3 regions of the Xanthobacter aminoxidans genome follow, and region 1 is predicted to be linked to each of the others. Evidence: predicted binding sites of a transcription regulator. Region 1 holds the regulator's gene; each other region holds the start of a gene.
The links. Region 1 encodes LexA, which represses DNA repair genes until DNA is damaged. Its sites were predicted from a motif close to TGTTCNNNNTGTGTTCNG; they were not measured.

Region 1 (3,276 bases):
TCAAGTCATTCGCGGCGCTGATCGCGCTGTCGGGCAGCGCCTTCTATCTCGTGCTGTCGGGCAACGACGTGCCGGCACAGCGTTCCTTCGTGATGACGGGGCTGGTGCTGGCCGGCGTGCTGGTGGGGCGACCGTCCCTGTCGCTGCGCTCGGTGGGTGTCGCGGCGGTGGTGGTGCTGGCGCTGACGCCGGAGGCGGCGCTGGACCCGGGCACGCAGATGTCCTTCGCCGCCACCCTCGCCCTCGTTGCCGCCTATGAAAGGCTTCAGCCTTTGCGGGCGATACCCCGGCCGGACGGCATCGCCGGAGCCGTAGTCTCCTGGGTGGCGGTGCTGGTGGCCGGCACGGCGCTGACTTCGCTGGTGGCGGGGTTGGCGACGGCGCCGTATGGCATCTTCCACTTCCAGCGGGTGGCGCCCTATGGGCTTCTCGCCAATCTCGCGGCGATGCCGGCCGTGTCCTTCCTTGTCATGCCGGCGGGCCTCGCGGGCGTGCTGCTGATGCCGTTCGGCTGGGACCATCTGGCCTGGCCGGTGATGGGCCGGGGCATCGAGATCATGACGGCGGTGTCCGACTGGGTGGGGACCCTGCCGGGGGCCGATATCCGCGCCGCCTTCGTCGGTGCCGGAACGCTGCTCTGGCTCTCCCTCGCGCTGCTGGCCCTCTGCCTGCTGCGGGGCGTTCTGACCCTCGCGGCGCTGGTGCCCCTCGGCCTCGCCGCGCTGGTGGCGGGAACGCCGCTGAAGCCGGACCTCCTCATCGCGCCCGATGCGCAGACGGTGGCGGTGCGGATGCCGGATGGACGGCTTTCCGTGCTCGGCGCCTCGGGCCAGAAGCTGGTGGTGGAGCAATGGCTGACGCGGGAGGGCGACCGCCGGACGGCCGGCACCAAGGACCTCGCCTCCGCCTTCCTGTGCGACCCGCTCGGCTGCACCGCGCCGCTGCCCGGCGGCGGCACCATCGCCGTCTCCCGGCGCGCGGAGAGCCTGGAGGCGGACTGCCTGAATGCCCGCATGGTCGTCACCCGCGATGCCCCGCCTCGCGCCTGCCCGGCCGAGGTGCTGACACCGGAAAAACTCGCGCGGACCGGAACGCTCGCCTTCACCCTGCGCGATGGTGCCCTCGTGGCCGAGCGAAGCCGCAGCCCCTCGGTGTCCCGGCCGTGGATGGCACCGCTGCCGCCGGACCTCGCATCCGAGCGGGGGGCGGTCGATGCGGGCGATCCGCAGGCCGACGCCACCGCTCCCTGACACGACAATTGCCAGGCGTCGGGGTGAGGGGCAACGCCTTCAAAAAAGCGCAGGCGCCCGTTGAGCGTGGACCACCGCGCCCCTCACCCCGTTCCGGATCTCCCGCGGGAGAAATAAGGATCAGTAGCGGCGCATGAGGCCGATCAGACGGCCCTGGATGCGCACGCGGTCGGGACCGAAAATGCGGGTCTCGTAGGCCGGATTGGCGGCCTCCAGCGCGATGGAGGCGCCCTTCTTGCGCAGGCGCTTGAGGGTGGCTTCCTCGTCGTCCACCAGCGCGACGATAATGTCGCCGGTGTCGGCGGAATCGCACTTGCGGATCAGCACCGTGTCGCCATCGAGGATGCCGGCCTCGATCATGCTGTCGCCGCGCACCTCAAGGGCGAAATGCTCGCCGGAGCCGAGCATCTCGGGCGGGATGTTCAGCGTATGGCTGCGGCTCTGAATGGCGGAGATGGGCGAGCCGGCGGCGATGCGGCCCATGACCGGCACCGAGACCACCTGTCCCGCCTCGTCATCCTCCGCCACGGGGCGGACCTTGCCGAGGCTGCCCTCGATGACCGAGGGCGAGAAACCCCGCCCTGCGGACCGGGCGGAGGCGAGGCCCGGCGCCACGCTGTCGGGCAGGCGGACCACCTCCAGCGCGCGGGCGCGATTGGGCAGGCGGCGGATGAAGCCGCGCTCTTCCAGAGCGGTGATGAGGCGGTGGATACCGGACTTGGAGCGCAAGTCCAGCGCTTCCTTCATCTCGTCGAAGGAGGGGGGAACACCGGTCTCCTTCAGCCGCTCATGGATGAAGCGCAGAAGGTCATATTGCTTCCGAGTGAGCATTCCCTGGCCCCGTTCCTTGCACGCACCGCCGCGGAACAGGCGCTCTCGGCCGGTCCCGATTCAAGGCGCATCCCGCCCGGTGCGCCGCGAAACAAATCATGAACAGTCTTTATCTGTTCCTTTTGTGTTCCGCAAGTGGTGAAGGCTCCGTTAAGGGCTCAATCCGCGAAGGGAATAATCTCGCAGGGGTCTCCGACGCGGCCCGCCGGGGCGAAAGGCGGGCGCACCAGAAGGCAGTCGGCGGCGGAAAGAATGCTCAGCATGGCGCTGTCCTGCGAGGTGCAGGGGATGGCGTGGATCGAGCCATCCGCCCGGCGCTCGAGGGTCGCGCGCATGAAATCGCGCCGCACGTCATTGGGCGGCAGGTCCGCCGCGAGGCGCGCCGGCACCGTCTCGGGGCCGGGGCGGGAATCGCCCTGCAGGGCGCGGATGAGGGGGACGAGGTAGACCATCCCGCAGACGTGGGACGACACCGGGTTGCCTGGCAGCCCCAGCACCCGCACGGTGCCGCGATGGCCGAACATCAGCGGCTTGCCGGGCCTGAGCGCGATCTTGTGGACCGAGAGATCGACCCCTTCCGCCTTCAGCGCCGGGGCCATGAGGTCATGATCGCCCACCGAAGCGCCACCGGAGGAGACGACGAGATCGAACTCGCCGGAGAGCGCCCGCGCCACCACGGCGCGGATGGCGGCGAGGTCGTCCTTGATGAGGCCGAGGTCGGTCACATCGGCGCCGGCGCGGCGGGCCAGTTCCGCGAGGCCGAAGGCGTTGGAGACGACGATTTCGCTGTCGTTGCCGGTGCCCTGGCCCGGCAGCACCAGCTCGTCGCCGGTCTGAAGCAGCGCGACGCGCGGGCGGCGGGCGACCGGCACCGTCGCATGGTCCATGGCGGCGGCCAGCATGATGTCGCGGCCGGTCAGCCGCCGGCCCGCGAAGAGGCCGGGCGCGTCGGCGGAAAAATCACAACCGCGCTTGCGCACGTTGCGGAGCGCGGCGGTCGGGGCCGTGGTGGTGATGGTGTCGCCCTCGCGGGAGACGTTCTCCTGAATCACCACCGTGTCGGCACCTTCCGGCACCACCGCGCCGGTGAAGATGCGCACGGCCTGCCCGGCGCCCACCGTGCCCGCGAAGGGGCGTCCGGCGGCGGATTCGCCGATGACCGCGAGGCGGGCGGGCGTCTGCGCGATATCGGCAC
Region 2 (3,276 bases), 220 kb from region 1:
AGTAATTTGCGATGCGGACAGCTTGCGCAGGTGTCCGATGCGTGCATTCTATATCAGTCGTTCTAAAACGCAAACGTGCCCGCTTCGGCGGCTGCCAGCGAAGGGTGATCCCGTTGATCCGCTTCTATTTCCATCCGACGCCTAACCCGGCCAAGGTCGCGCTCTTCCTGGAAGAGACGGGCCTTCCCTACGAGATTGTCCCGGTGGACACCGCCAAGGGCGAGCAGCACCTGCCGGCGTTCCGCGCCATCAATCCCAACGGCAAGGTGCCAGCCATCGTCGATACGGACGGGCCGGGCGGCGGCGAGACGCGGGTGTTCGATTCCACCGCGATCCTCATTTATCTCGCGGAGAAGACCGGCCGCTTCGGCGGTGATCCCAAGGACCGGCCGGAGTTGCTCTCCTGGCTGCTGTTTCTCGCCAGCGGCCTTGGGCCGTTCTCCGGTCAGGCGGTGCATTTCCAGCACGCCGCGCCCGAGGGGCTCGGCTATGCCGTGAACCGGTACCGTCGCGAGGCGGAGCGGCACTATCAGGTGCTCGACGACCTGCTCGCCACCCGCCCCTACATCACCGGCAAGGACTACACCATCGCCGACATGTCGGCCTGGGGGTGGATCCTTCGCGCGTCCCGGGTGCTGAAGGGCGAGGACGATCCCCTGGCGCGCTTCCCGCACATCAAGCGCTGGTTCGCCGAGATCGACGCCCGCCCCGCCGCCGCCCGCGCCCGCGCGGTGGGCACCGATCACGCCTTCAAGCCCATGGGCGATGAGGAATCCCGCAAGGCGCTCTTCCCCTCCAACTATCCGCCGGCAGCGGAGTGAAGGGGCAGGCAACGCCATGAAGATCAAGGGAAAGCGAATCCTCCTCACCGGCGGATCGAGCGGCATCGGCCGCGCCATCGCCACCGCTTTGGCAGCGGAAGGCGCGCGCCTCGTGCTCACCAGCCGCCGGCCTGACGCTCTGGCGGAGGCGGTCGGCGCGCTCAAGGCGTCCGGCGCCGAGGTCCACGGCATCCCCGGCGACGTGACCGATCCTGCGGACCGTACGACGATGCTGGACGGCGCGGTGGCGGCGCTGGGCGGCCTCGACATCCTCATCAACAATGCCGGCGGCGTACGCGCCGGCCGGCTGGAGGAGACGAGCGAGGCCGACATCCGCGCCATGATCGAGGTGGACCTGATCGCGCCCATCCTCGTCACCCGCGCCGCGCTGCCGGCGCTGCGGGCGAGCGGGGAGGGACTGATCGTGGACATCACCTCCGCCATCGCGCTCATCGGTATGCCGTTCTACGCCACCTATGCGGCGGCGAAGGCTGGCCTCGCGCGCTTCGATGAGGCGCTCAGGCGGGAGCTGGCAGGAGAAGGCGTGCGCGTCCTCACCGTCTATCCCGGTGCCACCGACACGCCGATGATGCGCAGCAGCCGCGCCGGACCGGAGGTCGGCTTCAGCCGCGAGCCGGCCGAGGCGGTGGCGGAGGCCGTCGTTGCCGGCATCGCGGCCGATGCGTTCGAGGTGGTGCGCGGCGGGGAGGCGCGGGCACAGATGATCGCGCTCAACCGCACCGACCCGCTCGCCCTCGATGCCCGCTTCGCCACCCTCAAGGATGCCCTCGGCGAAGCCGTGCGCGACCACGCCGCCCTCTAGGCGCTCACGCCTCCACGACAATGCCCCCGTCGCCCTGCCGGTCGATCACCGACAGGGCGGCGGCGGTGCCGACCCGCTCCGGTTGTGAGCGTGTCGAGGTCGTTCAGCGCCCGGCGTCAGCGACATTTATTCCGGAATCCTGTTGGTGCTCCAGCGACAAAGAGCGATCGCGCCTCCACCACACGCTGAGTGCCAAATAGAACATATTGCGAACTGAGAACAAAAAGGGTACAAGCACAACGTTCTTAATTCCCCCTTGCACCCGCACCGGAGCGCGGCGATGACTCAGGCGACACTCCGACTCGTCGAAGGTTCTTCCATGGACAAGACCAAGGCGCTGGATGCCGCGCTCTCGCAGATCGAGCGGCATTTCGGCAAGGGCTCCATCATGCGGCTCGGCAAGGGCGGGAAAGCCCTTGAGATTGAGAGCATTCCCACCGGTTCGCTGGGGCTCGACATCGCACTGGGCATCGGCGGCCTGCCCAAGGGACGCGTCGTGGAGATTTACGGACCCGAATCCTCGGGCAAGACCACGCTCGCGCTTCACACGATCGCCGAATCGCAGAAGCGCGGGGGCACCTGCGCCTTCATCGACGCCGAGCACGCGCTGGACCCGATCTATGCCCGCAAGCTGGGCGTGAACCTCGACGACCTGCTTATCTCCCAGCCCGACGCCGGCGAGCAGGCGCTGGAGATCGCCGACACGCTGGTGCGCTCCGGTGCCGTCGACGTGCTGGTGGTCGATTCGGTGGCGGCCCTCACCCCCCGGGCCGAACTCGACGGCGAGATGGGCGACAACCAGCCGGGCCTTCAGGCTCGCCTCATGAGCCAGGCGCTGCGCAAGCTCACGGCCTCCATCTCCAAGTCCAACACCATGGTCATCTTCATCAACCAGATCCGGATGAAGATCGGCGTGATGTACGGCTCGCCGGAGACCACCACGGGTGGCAACGCGCTGAAGTTCTATGCCTCGATCCGCCTCGACATCCGCCGCATCGGCGCCATCAAGGAACGCGACGAGGTGGTGGGCAACCAGACCCGTGTGAAGGTGGTGAAGAACAAGCTGGCGCCGCCGTTCAAGCAGGTCGAGTTCGACATCATGTATGGCGAGGGTGTCTCCAAGACGGGCGAATTGCTCGATCTCGGTGTCAAGGCCGGCGTGGTGGAGAAGTCCGGTGCCTGGTTCTCCCACGACAGCCAGCGCCTGGGGCAGGGTCGCGAGAACGCCAAGACCTTCCTGAAGCAGAACCAGGAGATCGCCGGGCGCATCGAGGCCGCTATCCGCCAGAATGCCGGCCTCATCGCCGAGAAGATCCTCGCCGGCGATCCGGAGGAGGACGCCGAAGGCTCCGCCGCCGACGCCTGATGCGCCGGGCGCGGACGTCGCCTTGACGGATTTCGGTGCGGGCGGGGGCCGGATGGTCTCCGCCCGTTTCGTCTTGCGCCCTCGCGTTTCTGGACAAGCGGCGGGCCCATCGTTAAACGAACCCGGTTCCGCCGGCCGCATCGGTCGAGGGAACCGCGCGACACCCGAGGGATGGCCCCAAGCTCGGCCCGAGGCGCTGGCGCGCGCAGCGATCACCAGAGCCGGCCGCCGCAAGGCCCGGCCTCCGAGGGACAGTGCCGGCACAT
Region 3 (3,276 bases), on a different contig from region 1:
GGGCTTGAGGCCGTCGCGCACGTCGGGCAGGGCCCGGGCGACGATGACGCTCATGGCATAATCGAGATAGGAGCGGGACAGCTCCTCCGTGATGGAAACGGGCCGGATGTCGGACGGCGGCTCGCCACCAGTCTTCGGCGTTTCGGAATCGGCCAAAAGTCAGCACTCGCATGGATTGGTGAGGTGCTTCCTTCTAGCCGATTCACCCCTGCGACGCCAGCAAAACCCCTCTGGCGGACGTAAATTTATACTATATAAATCAATGGGTTATGCAGACCATCTCGCAGGTCGCCGGACAATTTGTCGGTTTTGCGTCAGATGGGCTCGCGAACGCCGCCTGAAGCGGCCGGAAACGGGGCCTGCGACGGCACAACAAAAGCCCGCCCGCGGCATGCGCAGGCGGCGACTTTCCGTGAGCCAATCAGCAACAAAGCTAGGGCGGCCAGCACCAAGACCGACCGCAGCGCCCCGTCCTCAAAGCCGAAGGCGTGCCTCAGAACGGGATTTCGTCGTCGAGATCGGCCGCAGGGCGTCCGCCACCCGAACCGCCGCCAGCCGGTGCCGGACGGCGCCCGCCGCCGGAACCGCCTCCGCTGTAGCCGCCGAAGCTGCCGCCTCCGCCGCCCATGGGGCTGGCCGAGCCGAAGTCGGAGCCGCCGCCATATTCGTCCGCGCCGGAGCCGGCGCCGCCGCCCTCACGGCCGTCGAGCAGGGTCAGCTCGCCGCGATAGGGCCGCAGCACAACCTCGGTGGTGTAGGTCTCGCGGCCGTCCTTCTCATACTTGCGGGTCTCGAGCTGGCCCTCGATGTAGACCTTGGAGCCCTTCTTCAGGAAACGCTCGGCCACGCCGACCAGGTTCTCGTTGAAGATCACCACCCGGTGCCACTCGGTGCGCTCGCGGCGCTCGCCGGAGGCCTTGTCGCGCCAGTTCTCGGACGTGGCGATGGACAGGTTGCAGACGCGGCCGCCGTTCTGGAACGACTTGACCTCCGGGTCGCGGCCCAGATTGCCGACCAGGATCACCTTGTTGACGCTGCCGGCCATCCCGCTCTCCCTCGTGCCGTGTTCCGCCGTTCCGCAGGCCGCCATTGCGACGCGCCGCGAATCCCGCACCCTACCGTCCCCGCCGGGTCATGCGACCCCCGGCGCGGCTTTATCCCCATGATGAACCGCCGCTGGCCGCCGTGCGTAACAGCTCATGGCTTAAATGTTCACGTTGTGTTCCTAACCGACTTCCCCCAGACTGGCAAGAGCATCGGCGCGCTCGATCCGAGTCGCCCCGCTCTTTTTGGGTGGCGCCCTTCGGAGTTCGTATTATGTTCTCTTCCGCATCGCACAAGGTTCACTACATTTCCGAGAGTTCATGAGCACGTTCCCCGGCGCGCTGCGCGGCTTTCCGGCCGCTGGCGTGCTCGCCGCTGCAAGGGCGGCACGATCGTTTCTCAGGCCCCGACCCCTTTTTGCGCCGCAGGCGCCAGCGGATGTCCATGTCTGATCGCGCAGCCTCCCCGCGTCCCATCCCGCGCCGCGATGCCCGTACCCTCTCGGTGCGCGGCGCGCGCGAGCACAATCTCAAGAACGTGGACCTCGAAATCCCCCGCGACAGTCTGGTGGTGTTCACCGGCCTGTCCGGCTCGGGCAAAAGCTCGCTCGCCTTCGACACCATTTATGCGGAAGGCCAGCGGCGCTATGTGGAAAGCCTCTCCGCCTACGCCCGCCAGTTCCTGGAGATGATGCAGAAGCCGGACGTGGACCAGATCGACGGTCTCTCGCCGGCCATTTCCATCGAACAGAAGACCACCTCGAAGAATCCGCGCTCCACGGTCGGCACCGTCACCGAGATCTACGACTACATGCGCCTTCTGTGGGCGCGCACCGGCGTGCCCTACTCCCCGGCCACGGGCCTGCCCATCGAGAGCCAGACCGTCTCGCAGATGGTGGACCGCACCCTCGCGCTGCCGGAAGGCACGCGGCTCTTCCTGCTCGCGCCGGTGGTGCGGGGGCGCAAGGGCGAGTACCGCAAGGAACTCGCCGAGTGGATGAAGAAGGGCTTCCAGCGGGTCAAGATCGACGGCACCTTCCACGAGATCGCCGAGGCGCCGGCCCTCGACAAGAAGTTCAAGCACGACATCGACGTGGTGGTGGACCGCATCGTGGTGCGCGCGGACCTCGCCCAGCGGCTCGCCGACAGCTTCGAGACCGCGCTCGGCCTCGCTGACGGGATCGCGGTGGCCGAGTTCGCCGACGAGAAGGACGAGGCCGGCGCCCCGCGGCGCATCATCTTTTCCGAGAAGTTCGCCTGCCCGGTGTCCGGCTTCACGATTTCCGAGATCGAGCCGCGGCTGTTCTCCTTCAACAATCCCTTCGGCGCCTGCCCGGCCTGCGACGGCCTCGGCGTGGAGCAGACCATCGACCCGGACCTCGTGGTGCCGGACAAGGCCCGCTCGCTGAAGCAGGGCGCCATCGCCCCCTGGGCCAAGTCCACCTCGCCCTATTACGGGCAGACGCTGGATGCGCTGGCGAAGCACTACCACTTCAAGCTGAACGTGCCCTTCGCCGATCTGCCGGAGCAGGCGCGCGACGTCCTCCTCTTCGGTTCTGGGACCGAGAAGATCACCTTCCACTATGACGACGGCATGCGCGCCTACGAGACCTCGAAGACCTTCGAGGGCGTGGTGCGCAACCTTGACCGGCGCTGGAAGGAGACCGACAGCGACTGGGCGCGGGAGGAGATTTCCAAATATTTCTCCACTGTTCCCTGCAAGGTCTGCAACGGCTACCGGCTGAAGCCCGAGGCGCTGGCGGTGAAGATCGCCGGGCGGCACATCGGCGAAATCGGCGAGCTCTCGGTGCGGGCCGCGGCGGGATGGTTCGAGAGCCTGCCGGCCCAGCTCACCGACAAGCAGAACGAGATCGCCGGGCGCATCCTGAAGGAGATCCGCGAGCGGCTGCGCTTCCTCTTGGACGTGGGGCTGGAATACCTCACGCTGGCGCGGTCCTCGGGCACGCTTTCCGGCGGCGAGAGCCAGCGCATCCGCCTCGCCTCGCAGATCGGCTCCGGCCTCACCGGCGTGCTGTACGTGCTGGATGAGCCCTCCATCGGCCTGCACCAGCGCGACAATGAGCGGCTGCTCGGCACGCTGAAGCACCTGCGCGACCTCGGCAACACGGTGATCGTGGTGGAGCATGACGAGGACGCCATCCTCGCCGCCGACCATGTGGTTGACGTGGGGCCCGGCGCCGGCATTCACGGCGGGAAGATCGTGGCGCAGGGC

Region 2: the regulator LexA is predicted to act here: its motif matches at 1,842-1,859, upstream of recA (recombinase RecA).
Region 3: the regulator LexA is predicted to act here: its motif matches at 1,210-1,227, upstream of uvrA (excinuclease ABC subunit UvrA).

What each region holds. Positions count from the first base shown of each region.
Region 1 is NZ_JBAFUS010000002.1:1,129,691-1,132,966, forward strand. It holds gene V5F74_RS14300 (ComEC/Rec2 family competence protein) at 1-1,250, shown strand, start outside; gene lexA (transcriptional repressor LexA) at 1,371-2,081, opposite strand; gene V5F74_RS14310 (molybdopterin molybdotransferase MoeA) at 2,240-3,276, opposite strand, start outside.
Region 2 is NZ_JBAFUS010000002.1:906,294-909,569, forward strand. It holds gene V5F74_RS13290 (glutathione S-transferase family protein) at 114-821, shown strand; gene V5F74_RS13295 (SDR family NAD(P)-dependent oxidoreductase) at 838-1,644, shown strand; gene recA (recombinase RecA) at 1,925-3,010, shown strand; gene alaS (alanine--tRNA ligase) at 3,275-3,276, shown strand, end outside.
Region 3 is NZ_JBAFUS010000001.1:13,918-17,193, forward strand. It holds gene gyrA (DNA gyrase subunit A) at 1-156, opposite strand, end outside; gene ssb (single-stranded DNA-binding protein) at 494-1,045, opposite strand; gene uvrA (excinuclease ABC subunit UvrA) at 1,489-3,276, shown strand, end outside.